Prochlorococcus marinus str. NATL2A: one gene and its partner. The protein of the gene in region 1 interacts with the protein of each later gene in a pairwise test. Links are inferred from orthologs where the notes say so. Each region holds a gene or a part of one and is shown on either strand. Other genes may lie near its edges. The genes, in order: PMN2A_RS02715 and PMN2A_RS08175.

Region 1 (12,300 bases):
TGGCACGCAAATAGCAATTGTTGTTGGCGGCGGAAATATTTTTAGAGGTTTAAAAGGATCAGCGGCAGGAATGGATAGAGCCACGGCTGACTATGTAGGGATGCTTGCAACCGTAATGAATGCAATTACACTTCAAGATGGATTAGAAAGAGCTGGAGTACCTACAAGAGTTCAATCTGCTATTGACATGCAACAGATTGCAGAACCGTACATAAGAAGAAGAGCAATAAGACATCTTGAAAAAGGAAGAGTAGTAGTTTTTGGAGGTGGTTGCGGCAATCCATTTTTTACAACTGATACCACTGCTGCACTTAGGGCCGCTGAAATTAACGCCGAAGTTGTTTTCAAAGCTACGAAAGTTGATGGGGTTTACGATCGAGATCCAAAAAAATTCACTGATGCTGTCAAATATGACAATCTCACCTTTCAAGATGTATTGGCTAACGAAATAGGAGTAATGGATAGCACTGCTATCGCTCTTTGCAAAGATAATAAAATCCCAATAGTTGTATTTAATATTTTCCAACCTGGGAATATTGCTAAAGCAATTTCTGGTGAACCAATTGGATCAAGAATTTCTAATTCAAGTTAAAATTAAACTTTTTAAGCTTTTTAAGCTTTTTAAACTTTTAAAAATCAATTCGCAATAACTTTATCTGAATGTCAAATCAAGAGCTAAAAACCACAATGAGCAAATCTATAGAGGCAGCTCAGAGGAATTTCAATACCATCAGGACGGGGAGGGCAAATACATCTTTATTAGACAGAATATCAGTTGAATACTACGGGGCTGAAACTCCATTAAAATCTCTCGCAACTATCACTACCCCTGACTCTCAAACGATAGCAATTCAACCCTTCGACTTAGGCTCATTAGCTTCAATCGAAAAAGCAATTGCAACAAGTGATCTAGGTTTTACGCCAAATAATGATGGCAAGATAATTCGTATAAATGTTCCACCATTGACTGAAGAGCGTAGAAAAGAATTTTGCAAACTCGCATCCAAGTATGCAGAGGAAGGAAAAGTTGCCTTAAGAAATATACGCCGTGAAGCAATAGATAGAGTCAAAAAATCTGAAAAGGATGGTGATCTTTCAGAAGATCAAAGCAGAGATGAACAAGAAACAATTCAGAAAGAGACGGACAATTTTATTAAAGATATTGAAAAAAAACTTTCAGAAAAAGAAGCTGAGATTTTAAAAGTTTGACCCTCATAGATGTTGCCATTATTGGAGGGGGAGCATCAGGTACTACTACAGCATTTCATCTGGCTAGTAATAGTAAAAAGGTATGTATTCTTGAAAAAAATATTTTTTCTTCAGAGAGAATTTGCGGGGGTGGAATGTCTGCTGCAGTGCAAAACTGGTTTCCTTTTAAACTTTTACCAATAGTTGATGAAGTAATAACAAATGTAGAGTTTAGTTGGTGCAATACCGACAAGGTAGTCGCTGAGCTCTCGGGATCTTCTCCCTTTTGGATAGTTAAACGTGAAAAACTTGATTCATTCTTATTAGATCAAGCACTAAATTCTGGTTGTAATTTATTGACTACTTTTAAGGTAGTCGATATAAAAAAAAAATCTAATGTCTGGCATATTACCGCTCTTGATGGGAGACAAATAGAGGCAAGAGCAGTTGTTATTGCTGATGGTTCTCAATCGCCATGGCCTAAAACTTTTAATTTAGGTCCAACTCAACAGAAATTTGCCTCCACTTTCTCAGGGAGAATTAAAAGGAGGGGAAATTTAAGGAATGAAACTGCTAGATTTGAATTTGGTCTAGTAAAAAATGGATTTGCATGGGCCTTTCCATTAGACAATGAAGTAAATATTGGGATGGGAACTTTCCTAGATAATAAGAATTCACTTCCAGTTAATGAAATACTTAAATCATTTCTTCCTGATTTATGTTTTGATCCTTCTGAAGTAATTGGTCATGAAAAAAAATTAAGGATATGGAATGGCCACTGTAAATTAAACGGAGAAGGAATTCTCTTGGTTGGCGATGCCGCCTCATTATGTGATCCCTTTTTAGCGGAAGGATTAAGGCCCGCTTTGATGAGTGGATTTGAAGCTGCAAAAAGCCTTATTTATTGGCTAGATGGAGAAGTGAATTGTTTAGACGCATATACAAATACGATGCAAATAAACTGGGGGAATTCGATGGCTTGGGGTAAAAGAATTTCTCAAGTTTTTTATCGTTTTCCCAAAGTCGGATACCAATTAGGTGTAAAAAGGCCTACTGCTCCAAAAAGAATTGCACAAATTCTTTCAGGTGAGATGAGTTATGAAGACATTGCAAAAAGAGTAATCAAGCGATTACTCTTTCAAAATTAAAGCTCAGTGAGTTAGGGCAACTTCTCCTTCAATCAACTCAAGTCTTTCGTTCAATTGATTTTCTAATTTATCAATTGCTTTACTAAAACCGCTAATTCCATCGTCAAGTTTTTCCGTAGCCATTTTATCTCCAGCCATCATTAGTTCAAAAGAAGTCTGGTCTAGATGTATTTTCTCTTCAATGACTAAAGGTTTTTGTGCATTCAACTTAATGGGCAAGTCCATATGAGTTTCATTAAGTTGCTGAAGTAATTTGGGAGAAATCGTTAAGAGATCACATCCTGCAAGCTCGGTTATTTCCTCTATATTTCTGAAACTTGCTCCCATGACCTCTGTCTTATAACCATTTGACTTGAAAAAATTAAATATTTTAGTAACCGAAACTACCCCTGGGTCCTCAGTCGCTGGATAAGAATCCCTTCCTGTAGCAGATTTATACCAATCTAAAATTCTTCCAACAAAGGGTGAAATAAGCGTTACACCTGCCTCAGCACAAGCAACTGCTTGATAAAAATTAAACAACAAAGTTAAGTTGCAATGAATATTCTCTTTTTCTAATACTTCAGCAGCTTTTATTCCCTCCCACGTAGAGGCAATTTTGATTAAAACACGATCATTAGAAATACCATCTGCATTATATTTAGCAATTATTTTTCTTGCTTTTTCAATGGTCGCATCAGTATCAAAGCTTAGTCTTGCATCAACCTCTGTTGAAACACGGCCAGGAATTAATTTCAAAATCTCTTTACCAAAGACAACACACAGTTCATCCAAAGCTTCCTTAACCACATCGGCCTTAGCGGCACTGGTCCCTAACATTTCTCTTGAGGTGGTAAGTGCTTGATCAATCAAACTTTGATAAGCAGGCATTTGTGCAGCCGCAAGAATTAAAGAAGGATTTGTTGTAGCGTCTCTGGGATGATATTTTTTGATCGCTTCAAGATCACCAGTATCAGCCACCACCACAGTCATTGAAGATAGCTGACTAAGAAGGGATTCCATAATAAAAAACGTCTTTCATATGTAATAGACTAGCCATATTTTTTATAGATTTCACCCTTTAATTAGTACTTTTGGGAAAATTTAGCCATCTCTTAGCTTTTGCTAGCCAAATGTTCTTTTTTAGAAATACTTGGAGGGATTTTTTCTATCACAAGCAAAGTCTCAATAATTTTTTTTGCCACAGGGAGAGCCACCGTTGATCCATATGCATTTGGCTTTTGGGGTTCATCAATAACTGCTAAAACGACATAGCGAGGATCATCGATAGGAAGACTTGCAACAAAACTGCAAATTTTAGAATTATAGTTAAAACCATCCTGCGATTTTTGTGCCGTCCCTGTTTTTCCTCCAATTCGATAGCCAGGAACATCTACATCAATACCACTTTCATCGTAAAATGACACAACTGTTTCCATCCATCCAAGAACAGTCTTTGTAACCTCAGGAGATAACACCTGCTTTGGTTCTGAAGGAGAATTGAAATACGACTCATAATCACCTTTCAGGCCTTTAGTGATATGAGGCGTCACAAGTCTGCCTCCATTTGCAATTAAAGCGTGCAATTGAGCTAGTTTAAGCGGAGTAACAGAAAAGCCTTGACCAAAGGAGGCTACCGCTGGTTCTATCGGTTGATTGACAAAAGTCTGCTTTGATTTTATTTGCCCAGAAACTGCTCCTGGAAGATCAGTTTCTGGTATTTCTTCAATGCCTAGGCGCCTTAACCATTGCCAGTAAATACTCGCATTCAATTTATTCATAATTTTAACCATACCTACATTGCTTGAGACTTGTAACACTTCAGGGAAAGTCAATATCCCGTTAGGCCTCCGATCCCAATTAGAGAGAGGCCATCCTCCTACTGTAACTAGACCATCATCATTCACTTCTCCATTAGGGCTTATAACCCCCTCCTCCAATGCTAATGCCAAGTTAATTGGCTTAAAGGTAGAACCAGGTTCAAATAATTCTTGCACTGACCACTCTTTAAAAAGAGATGGAGAATAATCCCAATATTTATTAGGATCATAAGTTGGCGTAGAAGCCAATGCCAGAAGTTCTCCTGTATCTATATCCATTACGATGACCACACCTTTTTTTGCATCCCACTTCTTTACTTGCTTACTTATTTCTTTAATGGCTACTTCTTGAAGCCTTACATCTAAGGTTAATTGGAGACTTAGTTGATCCTCTTCAAAGACACCACGTTGAACACCTGTAGGCAAAGGTGTTCCATCAGCTCCTCTTCTGATTAAACTTGCTTTTTCTAGACGCTTTAGATCACTATCTAAACTTAATTCCAATCCAGCCTGAGGTCTTCTATCCAAATCCAAAAAACCAACTACATTTGCAAAAAGAGACCCGTGAGGATAAAGCCTTTGAGGATACACCTCCAAATCAATACCACTTATTCCAAGTTTCTTAATAGCATTAGCTTGCTCGGGCGTCACCCCCTCTGCAAGTTTTACCCCTGAGGAATAATTTCCTACTTTTTTTAAAATATCATCAACACTTATGGATAGTGGGGCAGAAAGAAGCTTTGCTACTTCGACTGGTTTACGAACTGTCCTAGATGAATCACCGGGAAAATTAAAATACCTAGGGTGAGCCCAAATTTTAAAACGTCTCTCATCTATTGCGACAAGCTTTCCATTTCTATCTAAAATAGATCGACGTGTCCCCAGAGGGGTCTTTTGTTCTGTTTGAACTTCGCGTGCTAGAGCTCTTAATTGTTCAGACTGAAATAGCTGAAGCCAACCTACCCTTAAAAAAAGGCCCCCAAGTCCAAGGCATAATAAAACAAAGATAATTCTAAATCTGGAATGAGATAGGGGCTGAAGAGTGTTTACTTTAAAAGTCTTTCTTTTCTTTCTATGATCAGAACTTCTCATGGGAATTATTAGTAACCTGATTTAACGGGAAAAGAAGATATTTTCTCTAGAAGTCTACTTTTCAATGTCACATCGAATGATTTTTTAGTTTCTTCTGGTTTTGGTCTATCTACGTATATAAGATCTTCCGCTTTAGTGGGAACTAAATTTCTAGACAACTTTTGATTTCTCAATAGATAACTTTCAAGGATTGATGTTGACTCCAATGTCCTTCGGTTCAAGTCTCTAGTAGTTTCAAGTTTAGTAAAAGACTTAGTCCACAAATATTGAGAATGCAGAGCTACGGATGACATTATCGCCACTGTTATGAGTATGCCTAACAATGCACCATCTAAAACGATATGAAGAGCTGCTTGAATTGGAAACTTTCTTTGAACCTGTTTTGAGGAGAAAACACTGTTTAACAATTCCTTGGACAACTTCTTTTTTTGAAATTGGCCTGCTTTCTGTTTATATTGAGTTCGACTAATCAAATCAAAATTCGAAAGTAATTCAAGTCAAACACCTTGATCAAGCAACTGCAAGAGCTGGAATACTGATATTTTTTTTATTTAATCTCAAGCTACTAATAGTAGACTAATAAAAGTGACTCCATTCCAGAGGGAATGCATAAGAGCACAAGGAAATAACCTTCCTGAGCTCAATCTCATCAAACCAAGACCAATTCCTAATACAAATAGAGGAGGTAATTCCCCTACACTTAAATGAGCTAAAGCAAAGATCAAGGCACTTAATAAAACTCCGCTAGCTTTGCCAACTTTGGATACCAATACAGGCAAAAGAATACCCCTAAAAACTAACTCCTCAAAAACTGGAGCCAAAACAACAGTTGTAATCAAAAGCAAAAATAATGGAAAGAATTCATCACTACCTAAAACCAATTCCAATAGAGGATTACTTCCTCCTTGGTCACCAATAATCTCATTCATTAGCCATCCAATAAGCAGCACTAAAGGCATAATCATTAACCATCCACTTATTGATTTAAAAAGTCCTTCTTTGATTGGTCTGATTTTCCATTGAAGCCAACCTCCATCAATCCCCGAAGGAACTAAACCCATTAATTGATATCTAATTATAAATAAAGGAGCTATAGTCATTGAACAGTAACCAATAAATACTCTTAGAGATTGGTTTAATGGAGAGGATAAATTATTAAACAATAAATCTGTTATTGGTATAATTAGTGCGGGGAAAACGACTTCACCAATAACAACGAAACCACCAGAGATTAGAAGAACCATATCTATTAATGATAGGGGGGGGGATATCATTTCTGGCCATGGAGTATTTTTCTTTCTTAAGAAAACGAAAGCATACCTAATCAAGAATATACTCCCTATAACAGAAGCAAAAAATGGAAATAATTGTGAAGTTAAAAGCCTTATAGCTGTTAGGGAATTATATTTTTGATTAATACATTTTTCATCAGTAAATCCCAAGTTGGAACATGAAATTTGATAAAGTAAAGGGTCTAATTTAATCTCATCAAAATCAGGAAATTTATATAGTTCTTTACCTTGTTGTCTATCCAATATATAGCCTTTAATTGTTTCAAACTTTTTATCATTAAAATCTTTCATCAACATAAATTTTTGCTCACTCTCAGACTCTTCCAGAATTGCTAGTAACAATCTTTCTCTATCCTCTATTTGTTCCAAAGGAATGTCACTGAGGGCTTGATAAAGTTTTTTTTGAGGTTCTGAACCTAAAAATACTTCTTGTATTGTTTCAGGTAAAGATGAAGAAGCTGACACTGCCATCTCAGTTTGCATCAAAGAAATCTTTGGAGCTACTGAGGGTCGTTCAAAGCTTTCTTGCAAACCTTGTTGCCATATCAGAACAGTTAAAAGTAATGAAAATAGAGCGATCGCCCATTTCCAACCAGTTTTGGCTTGTCTCATAAAATCAACTTGTTAAGACTGACATGGAGAAAGACTTCTATCTTTACTAAAAGAACCTTAGATTGCCCTCATGGCGAATACCATAAATATCTAGAAGACACTTTATTTAATGACATTGCGTCTAATTTTTGTCCGTCATGGATTGAGCAGTTTTAACAAGGAAGGTCGTATTCAAGGAAGAAACGACCTTTCAACATTAACTAGAGAAGGGCAATTGCAAGCTGAAGCGGCCGGAAAAACAATTTCTTCTATTCCAATAGATGCAATTTATAGCTCTCCTTTACAAAGAGCATCAGAAACCACAAGAATCATTATTAAACAACATCAAAGTGAGCTTCAAGCAACTTATACAGACGAACTCCTAGAGGTTGACCTTGGGCCTTGGAGTGGTTTAACAAAAAATGAAATAAAAAATCAGTTCCCAGAAGAGCTGTCTATTTGGCAAAAAGAGCCAAAGGAACTGACTATTAATAGAGACGACGGTTCAAAATTTCAACCAATTAAAGAACTCTTATCTCAAGCTGAAAATTTCTTAAAATCACTATTTGATGCTCATTCAGGGTCAAATAAAACAATTTTGATAGTTGCCCATAATGCAATTCTTAGATGCTTGATACTGAAATTAATTAATGAGCCATCAAAAGGGTTTAGAAGATTGAAGTTAGATAACACCTCAATCTCAATTTGTAATATTAATTTTAATGATTGGAAAGATAGACAAGTTCAAATCCAATGTCTCAATAATGTTGCTCATTTAAATCCTACAATTCCAAAAAAAAAGAGTAAAAAAAGAATTATTTTAGTTAGGCATGGTGAAACAGACTGGAATAAACAAGGAAGGTTCCAAGGACAAATTGATATTCCCTTAAATAAAAATGGTAAATCCCAAGCAAAGGCCGCAAGTGAATTTTTAAAAACCAATATTTTACAAAAAGCTTTCAGTAGCTCTCTATCAAGACCAAAAGAAACAGCTCAGATAATTCTAAACGAACATCCAGGGATCGAAATTTCTCTCAAAGACAACCTAATAGAAATTGGTCACGGAAAATGGGAAGGGAAGTTGGAGTCTGAGATAAAGACCGACTGGCCAGATCTTCTACAAACATGGAAGATTTCACCTGAAAAAGTTCAAATGCCAGAGGGAGAAAATATAAAAGAAGTCTCCACGAGATCCATTACTGGTTGGAATGAGATTTGCAAAGACCTTAAAAACGATGAAACCGCATTGGTTGTCGCTCATGATGCAGTTAACAAAACCATTCTTTGTCATCTTTTAGGGTTAATGCCATCAAATATTTGGATGATAAAACAAGGTAATGGAGGCGTTACAGTCATTGATCTCTCAGACAACGAAGGGCAACCAGATCAAATTACCTGTTTAAATATCACTTCACATTTAGGAGGAATTATCGACTCAACAGCTGCTGGAGCTCTCTAATTTAATGACTAGTAGTTATTTTATGATGATATTCAAATCCTGAAAAGGAAGCATCACATATCAAAAGAGAAGCTGTTTTAATCAAAATGGGGGTGAACAAAGACAAAAGGCAGTTGGGAAAGTTATTGATTATAGGCTCAGTAATTAAGCTTACCTAAACGATTAATAGGCCAAAAGCGCCAGCTTGCTTTGCCAATTATTTCATTATGGGGTAAGAACCCCCCTCCTGGCCAAAAGCGACTATCCCAACTATTAGCACGGTTATCCCCCAAAACGAATACATGCCCTTTTGGAACAGTTGAAGTCATCGGAGGACATAGATTAAATTTAGATTTACTTGGGCAGAAGTTCATAACATATGGTTCATTGATTGATCTACCGTTCAAAACAATCTCTCCCTTACCATTAATCAAAAGACGATCTCCTCCCACCGCTACTATTCGTTTGATATAAGCATCACAAGCACGATCAGATAGAGTAGGTATCCAAGAAATTAATGGAAAAGTTATTAATGAACATTGAAATTTAGACGGAAGTTGTTTAGTCCTATCAGCTATCAATTTCTTATCAAAGGAATATGGTGAGTTGAAAACTACAATTTCCCCACGCAAAGGTGACCTTTGGCGCAAAGAAAGTTTTTCAACAATTAGTCGATCATTAACTTTCAATCCTGGCAGCATTGAACCCGAGGGTATATATCTAGCTTCTGCTATAAAATGACGAATACCTATATAAAGGAGAATAGTTAGAGAAATAGGTCCCCACGTATCAAAGAAAGAATACCACCAACAATTTTTACTTTCTTTACTCGAGTCTGAATGGTTGTGCTTCAATTGTTTATCAATAATAAATGTATAGTTTACTTTATTTGTAAAGACTACTTATATTCAGTCAATGATAGTGATCATGTGAATTTCAAAGTAATTTCTCAGCCCACTTTTCTTCTTTAAATCCAACTAAAAAACATTTACTAGATTTGTATAAAAAAGGTCTCTTTATTAATCTGGGTTCCAATATAAGTTGCTCAAACAAATCATTATCACTCATTTTTTTTACAGCATCCGAACCCATAGAACGATATACAACCCCACTAGTATTTAAAAGATATTTTCTATCCCCATATAGCTCACTAGCTGAGATAAGCATTTCCTTGGACGGGGGGGATTTTAAAAGATCAATTAATTCAAAGGGAATATCATTGTATTTAAGCCACTTAATCGCTCTGCGACAAGTTGAGCATGAGGAATAACTAAATAATTTCAAGTTTTCAAAGCATAAAAAAGATAAGTTTACCCAAAAAAGAAAATTAAAATAGTTATTTTTGGGTTATCTCCAAATGATGTGCTTCTATGCAACTTTTTAATAATTCATCAACAGCATCGTAGTCTCTCCATCCATCTATTTCGATCACCCTCCCTTCCAAGCTTTTATAGGTTCTAAAAAACTCAGCCACATCCTCCAATTGGTCCTGAGCTATTTGCTTAATAGTATTAATTTCTCTTTGTCTTGGATCTGCAGTAGGTACACATAAAAGTTTGCCATCGTAGGCCCCAGAATCATGCATATCAAGAACTCCTATAGGTCTTGCCTGAATCAAGCAACCTGCAAAAGTAGGTTCTTCCATCACGACCATTGCATCAAGCGGCGCTCCATCCTCAGCAAGAGTATTTGGAACAAATCCATAATCAAATGGGTATTTCACTGAAGAATGCAAAACTCTATCCAGAGCCATAATTCCTGCAGAGCTAAAATATTCGTATTTATTTCTACTGCCAGCAGGAATCTCTACAACTAGATTTACTAATCCAGGCGATGGTGAAGGAGGAAGATCACTCAGGTCCATTTTGATTTATTGAAGTCGGTAAGCTTTTTGTTGTCTCTGGCCTTTCACTTATGACAGCTAATAATGGTATTCCTAGCATTACAAATACTATTGCTAAACCAATTAAAGAAGTTGAGGTACTATTAAAACTATAAGGATCTTCATCATCTGCAGATAGTTGGTCTTTTTCTTTATTAAGCAAAAGAGGGTCAATCTCGGGTGATTGCGTATTAATTAAATGTGGTTCTAAATCCATGTAATGTTTGGAATAAATAAACCGTTAGTCAAATGCGTGGAAATCAATTAAAATTCTTAATTAATGAGAATGTATATAGATACTATCCCACATTTAAGAATAACTAAGCAGCCTTTTTATCAGGATCTTGTAAATGATTAGGAATAGAGTGATTCTTATCAGATTGTCCATCAAGTTTATTCCTTATAATTCTCAACTCATCAAGTATTGCATTTAGAATATTTTGTGTTTCAGATGATGGAGAATTTAATATTTCTACAGTTACTTCCTTAATTCTGAGTATATCTTTTGCAAATCTTGCGACTTCATTGGGATGAAAAAGCAATTGATCTTTTTGATCGCTTCTAAATTCAGTGTTTAGTTTTCTAGGATTGAAAGGGGGATTAAGATTTCTTGTGTCAGTATTTGTATACCTGTATACGGAAGCTCTAGATCTATTCAATGTTTTCTGAACTTCGTCAATAGTCAATAATGAATCACTTGAGTTAGAAGCTGTATTCAACCCTTTATCTAAAAACTCCTCTGATCTTCCATTTGTTACTGAATTCACTGGCCCGTTAAACATTGCTAAAGAAAGCTTCTAGGAAAACATGTGGAAGAAGTTAGCAGAATAATCTAATTTAGACCATGTACAATTGGACACTTTAAAAAAACAACATGATTCCCGCACAAACAATATAGATATTCTTATGGCCAACACTCAAAGGACTAATCTCATAAAGATTTAAATTTTAGGCTTATGCGCGTCTCCCGCCTAATGCTGAACACTCTTAGAGACGTCCCTGCAGAAGCCGATATAATTTCACATCAGTTACTGGTAAGAGGTGGTTATGTTAAGCGCCTAACCGGAGGCATTTATGCATATATGCCATTACTTTGGAAGGTTCTAAAAAAAATAACCTCAATAGTTGAAGAAGAGTTATCAACAAAAGGTTGCCTGCAAACTCTTCTCCCTCAACTTCAGCCTTCAGAAATATGGGAAAGAAGTGGGAGGTGGAAATCATATACAAAGGGAGAAGGTATTATGTTTAGTCTTAAAGATAGACAAGGTAAAGAACTAGGACTGGGACCAACTCATGAAGAAGTAATTACGCAAATAATTTCTCAAACTATTCACTCCTACAAACAATTACCCATAAATATATTCCAAATTCAAACAAAATTTAGAGATGAAATAAGGCCAAGATTTGGGTTAATGAGAAGTAGAGAATTCATCATGAAGGATGCTTATTCCTTTCATGCAAATGAGAATGATCTTCAATCAACTTATTCAGACATGAGAAATGCCTATGAAAATATATTTACAAAATGTGGGCTAGATTTTGTTTGTGTCGACGCAGATAGTGGAGCTATTGGGGGTGCAGCATCTCAAGAATTCATGGTAACAGCTGAGTCTGGAGAGGACTTGATTTTAATAAGTTCTGATAGCAAGTATGGGGCTAATCAAGAAAAAGCTGTTTCCATTATTGAAGAAGGAAAATTATTAGAACCTAATAAACCATCGATAATTAAGACACCTAATCAAAAAACCATAGATGAATTATGTAATTACAATGATTTCCACCCAAGTCAAATTGTAAAAGTATTAGCTTATCTAGCAACGTGTGATGATAATAAAAAATACCCAGTTCTAGTAAGTATTCGGGGGGATCA
Region 2 (6,482 bases), 970 kb from region 1 along the record:
GGAAGTTTAGGTTGCGTAGAAAATAAAAGCCAAACAAACAAAACTTAAAAATTTGATTTCTAAATAAGCCCTATGGCATAGATAGAAACTGAATAATTAACGCTGGTTTATAAAGCAAAAATCCTAATAGAGCCGGAATCAAATCAAGCTGAGGAAATCTAGAAGACACCAAAACCAAAAGGACCGGAACTAACAACTGGACTTTACCGACGATTTTTGATGAAGTACCCAACCTTCCAATTCCGCGAGCAAGCAAGCGAAAATAAAAAATTCCTGATAAAGCACCAATAAATAGGCTTGCGCCAGCTTGGATTCCCCAAAAGAACCCTGCTATGCCAACAGAAAAAATAGTCAATAAAAATGCCAGACGGAACACTCGAAATTGAAGTTCAAGATATTCGTCTGATTTGACTCCGGACGATGAGTCCGATGAATCAATGTCCAGAAGAGGATCATGACTTGAGCAATTTTCAACAATCTCAGATGCCACAAAAATTCCTCTTATATGAGTTCATCAGTGATAGTGAGAAGTTGATTGCAATCAAGACACCTATGCTCTCTGCAAAGGCCCGCGAAATCTATCACGAGACTTGCATCTAAACAAAAAAAATTTATCAATAAATTGAAAAGTTGGTTAATTTTATGACTTGAGCAAGAATTTGAAGCACAATTTTAGTTTTTCAATCTAAATCAATAAATAATCTGTTTACATTTCTAATCCTGATGATATGTAATTTAATAATTAAAAATTCATCTATTATTTTATTTTGTCTCTAAAAACTAACAATTAAATTTGAAATAATAAAAATCTTCTTGAATTTTCTGAAATTCGATAAAAAATTACACCAACTACATTTAAAGACTTGGCAAGATGGCAATTAAGCGGCTCAATGGTTTATAAGCAAAAGATCCTTTGAGTAATATTTCTAATAAGAAAATTCATTCAAAAACCAGAAGGAAAAATACTTTTGAATCAAAAGATTATCTGGATAATTTATTAAGCAACAAAATACTTCCATTGCCCTGGTCTTTTTGGCCAAAGGAGGGGCGCTTGATCATGGGATTAATCGCCTTTTGGAGCATATCAGGAATCTTTATCCTCGGATCAGCTAGTTGGTGGGTAGCAACTAGAGAAATGGGTGAAGGTGCTTATTACATAAAAAGACAACTAATTTGGCTGGTCGCAAGTTGGAGCATTTTCTACCTAGCTATAAATATCAATCTAAAAAATTGGCTTAAACTATCAGGACCGTGCCTTTTTATAGGTATGGTTCTAATTGCATCAACAAGCTTTTTCGGTAGCACCGTTAATGGTTCTACTCGATGGTTGATTATCGGCCCAGTCCAAATTCAACCATCTGAGTTAATAAAACCTTTCATCATTCTCCAAAGTGCAAAGCTTTTTGGTCAATGGGAAAGAATAAATTCAGAAAAAAAAATTTTTTGGTTAACTATCTTTGCCTCTATTCTTGTATTAATCATAAAGCAGCCAAATTTAAGCACAGCTGCATTAATAGGGATATTACTTTGGATGATTGCATTAGCATCCGGTATTAAATTCCGAAATCTTTTTAACACCGCTATATCTGGTTTTTTTATTGGTGCAACAAGCATTTTTTTTAATACCTATCAACAAAACCGCGTCATGTCATTTATCGACCCTTGGAAAGATCCACAAGGAAGTGGATATCAATTAATTCAGAGTCTTTATGCTATTGGTTCAGGTGGTCTATTAGGAGAAGGTTATGGTCTTTCTATGCAAAAATTACAATACTTACCCTACAGGAGTACTGATTTTATTTTTGCTGTTTTTGCTGAAGAATTTGGATTCTTTGGATCAGTTTTACTTTTATCATTTCTGCTTGTAGTTGCATACTTAACCCTGAAAATATCTCTTAATTGTAGAAACAATTATTCTAAACTAATCTCTATTGGTTCAGGTACTATTCTTGTTGGCCAATCAATTATGCATATAGCAGTTTCATCAGGAGCAATGCCTACCACGGGCCTTCCATTCCCTATGGTTAGCTATGGGGGAAACTCATTAATTTCAAGCTTACTAATAGCTGCCCTATTGGTCAGATCCTCTATTGAATCTTCAGAATTATTAATTAAAAATCCCTCAAATAGACTTTTAGCTAGATAATCTGGAAAAAGAATTTAGAGTGGAAAGTCTCTTTTTGAACATTTCTCATATAAATTTAATTTTCTCTGATTTGACTCGTCATGGCGAGCAGTTAATTAATAATGGGCTCAATAATCCAACTCCCCTAACAATTCTGATAGTTTTCACTGGAGGACTCTTGACTAGCTTGGGGCCCTGTTCATTATCACTTTTACCAATCACAGTTGCTTATTTAGCTGGATTTAAAAATAACCAAAACCCTTTACAAAAAACGATTAGTTTCTGCAGCGGTATAGTTTTTTCACTAGTTGTATTAGGAAGTCTAAGCGGGTTCTTAGGAAAAATTTATGGTCAATTACCAGGTTTCTTTTCAATATTCATTAGTTTTTTAGCAATAATTATGGGTCTTAATCTGCTTGGGATTTTGAAATTCTCACTTCCATCTGGTCCTGACCCTGAAATTTGGAAAAATAAAGTTCCTTCTGCATTCGCTCCAGTTTCAGCAGGTTTTGCTTTTGGATTAGCATCATCGCCCTGCACTACTCCTGTTCTTGCAGTTCTTCTCGCTTGGGTTGCCAAACAAGGAAATCCTCTAAGCGGCACGATTTTTCTTGGAAGTTTTGCGATTGGACAAATTGTTCCTTTATTTGTAGCAGGTACATTTGCAGCAAGTATTCCAAAATTATTATCGTTGCGACCTATTGGGAAATGGGTTCCACCAATTAGCGGAGTCATTTTGTTAACCATTGGTCTAATAAGCCTACTTTCTATTTGGATATAAAATAGATGAAAAAAATCAGCCAAGTTTTAAACTGGCTTTCTAGCTTAAAAATTGCAATATTACTTTTATTAGTAATAGCTGTTTCATGCGCAGCCGGGACTTTAATACCACAACAAGAATCAAATCAATTCTATTACGATAATTTCAATAAGAATCCTTTTCTTGGAATAATTAATGCAAAAATATTACTACTTTTTGAATTCGATCATGTTTATACAAGTTTTTGGTTTTTATTCTTACTTATATGGCTAGGTTTAGCTCTTTCAGTTTGTAGCTTCAGGAGACAATTACCGATACTTAAATCAGCATTAAACTGGATAGATTACAAATCACCTAGTCAAATAGCAAAGCTTTCTGTTGCTCAAACAATAGTGACTAATAATTGCGCAAAGAGCTTAGAGAAAATTAAACTTAATTTAAAAAAACAAGGTTGGAATGTAAAAGAAACAGATGGAAGAATAGCTGCTCGCCAAGGAGTAATAGGTAGATTAGGACCTATATTAATTCATCTAGGCATGATCCTATTAATGATAGGGGCAACATACGGATCATTAAATGGAAAAACCATAGAAAAATTTTTAGCTCCTGGTAGATCAATAGATTTATTGAACAATAATGAAGAGAAAGGGTTAACCATTGAATTGCAAAAGTTTCAAATCGAAAGAGACCCTCAAGGAAGAGCTGAGCAATATAAATCTATAGTCAATGTTATTGAGCCAAATGGTAATAATCAATCAAAAGAAATTAGTGTTAATTATCCACTAAGGTACAAAGGTCTAACATTATATCAAGCTGACTGGTCTTTAGCAGCAATAACTATTAAAATTGATAATAGTCCGAAATTACAAATTCCAATAAAACCCATTTCTGAGCTGGGTGAACAAGTTTGGGGGACAATTATACCGACTAATAAAGATGGTAAAAACCAGATTTTATTAACCGTAGATAGTGAATTAGGACCAGTAAATATTTATGATAATGATGGAACACTACTGACAAAGTTAATTATAAATAAGGAAGAAAAAGTCAAAGGAGCTTTAATAAAGATAATAAATATAATCCCAAGTAGTGGATTACTTTTAAAGCACGACCCTGGAGTACCTTTTGTATATTTAAGTTTTGCGATAATACTTATTGGTGGTTCACTTAGTATTATTTCAACTAAAAAAATCTGGGTCTTACATGAAAATGAAAAATCTATGATTTATATAGGTGGATTAAGTAATAGAAATCTCTCTGGTCTTTCAAAAGAATTGCCGAATCTTATTAGTTTTTTAGAGACTTAGCTCTAAATTATTTCTTTTCCCATGACAGACTCTAATGATTGTATGAACATTACCTCTAGGATTGAAATCAGCTTCTAATTGCATCCACTTAGGATCAGAAACTTCAACAAAGTCATCGATAATTTTATTCGTAACTTCTTCATGAGATATCTTCTTTTCTCGAAAGCTATTTAAGTAAAGTTTAATTGCCTTTAATTCTATGACCTTAGTATTTGGTTGATATTTAATTTTCAAAGTTGCAAAATCAGGATATCCCGAAAAAGGACACTTACAGGTAAATTCAGGGAAATCTATTGAAATCTCATAATCTCTATTAATATTTGGATTTGGGAAACAAATTAAACTCCCAGCCTCTATTTCCCTCTCCCCATACATAATTTCATCTTTGATGTCTTTTTCTTGTCTAATCACATTTTAACTGCATTTAAAACTCACACTACATAAAAGCTTGATTAAAAATTCAAACTTTAAATAAATTCTTTTAATCTAAAAATAGCGAAATGATTCCAAAAAGCTGATTTGTATCATTGGGTACAAAACTTATCTTCGCTATCCCCCCTAATGGATATAACTAAAGGTTTTACATGGACATAAGTCTTTCTAATAAACGAAATGGAACTCAAATAAAACCAACTAGTATTCATGGAATCCTTTGGCTACAAACTCATTTTGAATCTGAACACTGGGAATCAATCAGTAATGGGCAAGTAATACTTCCTAGACAAGATGCAGAAATGCTTGGTGGAGATGCCCAAAATGCTGGTCTAAATGTAAATTTCATCAATTCTCTAATTCAAATAGACAAAATCTGATAAAAACTATCTAAGATTCTTGAAGCTACTTACATCGACATGAAAAAGATAGAGGCAATAATCCGACCTTTTAAGCTGGAGGATGTAAAGATTGCATTAGTAAATGCAGGTATAGTTGGCATGACTGTAAGCGAGGTAAGAGGGTTTGGCAGACAAAAAGGACAAGTTGAGAGATATAGAGGATCAGAATTCACCGTTGAGTTTCTTCAAAAGCTCAAAGTTGAGGTAGTAGTTCCTGATGAAAAATCTGAAATTGTTTTAAAAGCTATTGCTGATGCAGCCAAGACAGGAGAGATCGGAGATGGCAAAATTTTTGTTAGCCCAATTGATTCCGTTGTTCGAATAAGAACGGGCGACAGGAACGAAATAGCTCTTTAATCTCAAAAAACATTAAATAATTTTTCGAGTTCAATATTGCCTTTTACCTCATCACCCATCCAAAGAAGATATTCTTGATTACCAGCAGGACCTTTTAAAGGCGATGCAATTAACCCTTTCGGATTCCATCCATATTTTTTAGATTCGTTAACCACACCCTCTACAGCCTCAGCATGTAGCGAATGATCACGAACCACTCCACCTTTGCCAACTTTATCTTTGCCAACCTCAAATTGAGGTTTCACTAATACCAACAACTCAGACCGGTCAGATTGAAGAAGAGATTTGATACTCGGTAAAACAATTTTAAGAGAGATAAAAGATAAATCAGCTACTGCGAAATCTGGTATTGGGTCTCCATCATTGAATAATTTTTCAGGAGTTAAATGCCTAATATTGGTTCGTTCCAAAAGAACCACTCTTGGATCATTTCTAATACTCCATGCAGTCTGACCATAGCCAACATCAACTCCATAAACCTTTGCCGCTCCTTGCTGTAAAAGACAATCTGTAAAACCACCAGTTGAAATCCCAGCATCTAAACAAATCCTATTCTTAATATCTAGAGGAAATTGATTAAACGCTTCAGCCAACTTTTCACCCCCTCTAGATACATATCTCAAGGGCTGCGTAACTTCTATCTCAAGATCTCTTAAAACTTCTTGGCCTGGCTTATCAAGAATTTGACCGTTAATTGTTTTAACTTTGCCAGCTCTGATAAGGTTCTGAGCCTCTTGACGTGTTTTCACCAACCCTTTAGTCAGCAAGTGAAGATCTAATCGCGATTTTTTAGTCATTTGTTTACAAAAACAAACAGGAAACGGAACAAAAACCGCAGAACTCGTGCTTATCCTCTTTTTCAATAGAGAATCTATTCAACTGACCATATGGTTTTGTCTAAAAAGCTCAGGCATCCAACCAATGAAAATGAGCTATCTAGCCATGGTCATTTTCATCTAACCTCAAAAAAACAAACTGGAGAAGTGCTTGAACTTCTACCTCCAGGGAGTTTTGCAATATTTGCAAATCAACCAAATGATTTGCCTCCCTTTCAAGTAATTGATTGTAAAGGAGGAAGATGCAGGGTAAGACAGCAAGCT

Evidence for each region.
Region 2: the proteins of PMN2A_RS02715 (region 1) and PMN2A_RS08175 interact in binary tests that used the Escherichia coli proteins (3 or more experiments, as listed by UniProt). The link is inferred for Prochlorococcus marinus str. NATL2A from one-to-one orthologs.

What each region holds. Positions count from the first base shown.
Region 1 is NC_007335.2:500,771-513,070, reverse strand. What follows is about bases 2,830-5,743. They hold PMN2A_RS02715 (peptidoglycan D,D-transpeptidase FtsI family protein), read right to left. Parts: upstream 5,228-5,743; coding sequence 3,431-5,227; downstream 2,830-3,430. Other genes in these bases: PMN2A_RS02710 (hypothetical protein), read right to left, coding at 5,236-5,700; PMN2A_RS02720 (transaldolase), read right to left, coding at 2,830-3,338. Outside these bases: pyrH (UMP kinase), read left to right, coding at 1-592; frr (ribosome recycling factor), read left to right, coding at 661-1,209; PMN2A_RS02725 (NAD(P)/FAD-dependent oxidoreductase), read left to right, coding at 1,206-2,336; more of PMN2A_RS02720, read right to left, coding at 2,340-2,829; PMN2A_RS02705 (CPBP family intramembrane glutamic endopeptidase), read right to left, coding at 5,785-7,131; PMN2A_RS02700 (histidine phosphatase family protein), read left to right, coding at 7,241-8,569; lepB (signal peptidase I), read right to left, coding at 8,707-9,402; PMN2A_RS02690 (Spx/MgsR family RNA polymerase-binding regulatory protein), read right to left, coding at 9,485-9,832; PMN2A_RS02685 (inorganic diphosphatase), read right to left, coding at 9,885-10,412; PMN2A_RS02680 (hypothetical protein), read right to left, coding at 10,399-10,647; PMN2A_RS02675 (hypothetical protein), read right to left, coding at 10,751-11,212; PMN2A_RS02670 (proline--tRNA ligase), read left to right, coding at 11,387-12,300. UniProt on the Escherichia coli protein: Essential cell division protein that catalyzes cross-linking of the peptidoglycan cell wall at the division septum. Required for localization of FtsN.
Region 2 is NC_007335.2:1,478,951-1,485,432, forward strand. The notes cover bases 132-3,029. They hold PMN2A_RS08175 (FtsW/RodA/SpoVE family cell cycle protein), read left to right. Parts: upstream 132-913; coding sequence 914-2,146; downstream 2,147-3,029. Other genes in these bases: PMN2A_RS08170 (membrane protein), read right to left, coding at 132-490; PMN2A_RS08180 (cytochrome c biogenesis CcdA family protein), read left to right, coding at 2,166-2,906; PMN2A_RS08185 (cytochrome c biogenesis protein ResB), read left to right, coding at 2,912-3,029. Outside these bases: more of PMN2A_RS08170, read right to left, coding at 71-131; more of PMN2A_RS08185, read left to right, coding at 3,030-4,192; queF (preQ(1) synthase), read right to left, coding at 4,181-4,567; PMN2A_RS08195 (hypothetical protein), read left to right, coding at 4,777-5,004; PMN2A_RS08200 (P-II family nitrogen regulator), read left to right, coding at 5,044-5,382; PMN2A_RS08205 (TlyA family RNA methyltransferase), read right to left, coding at 5,385-6,179; PMN2A_RS08210 (hypothetical protein), read left to right, coding at 6,270-6,482.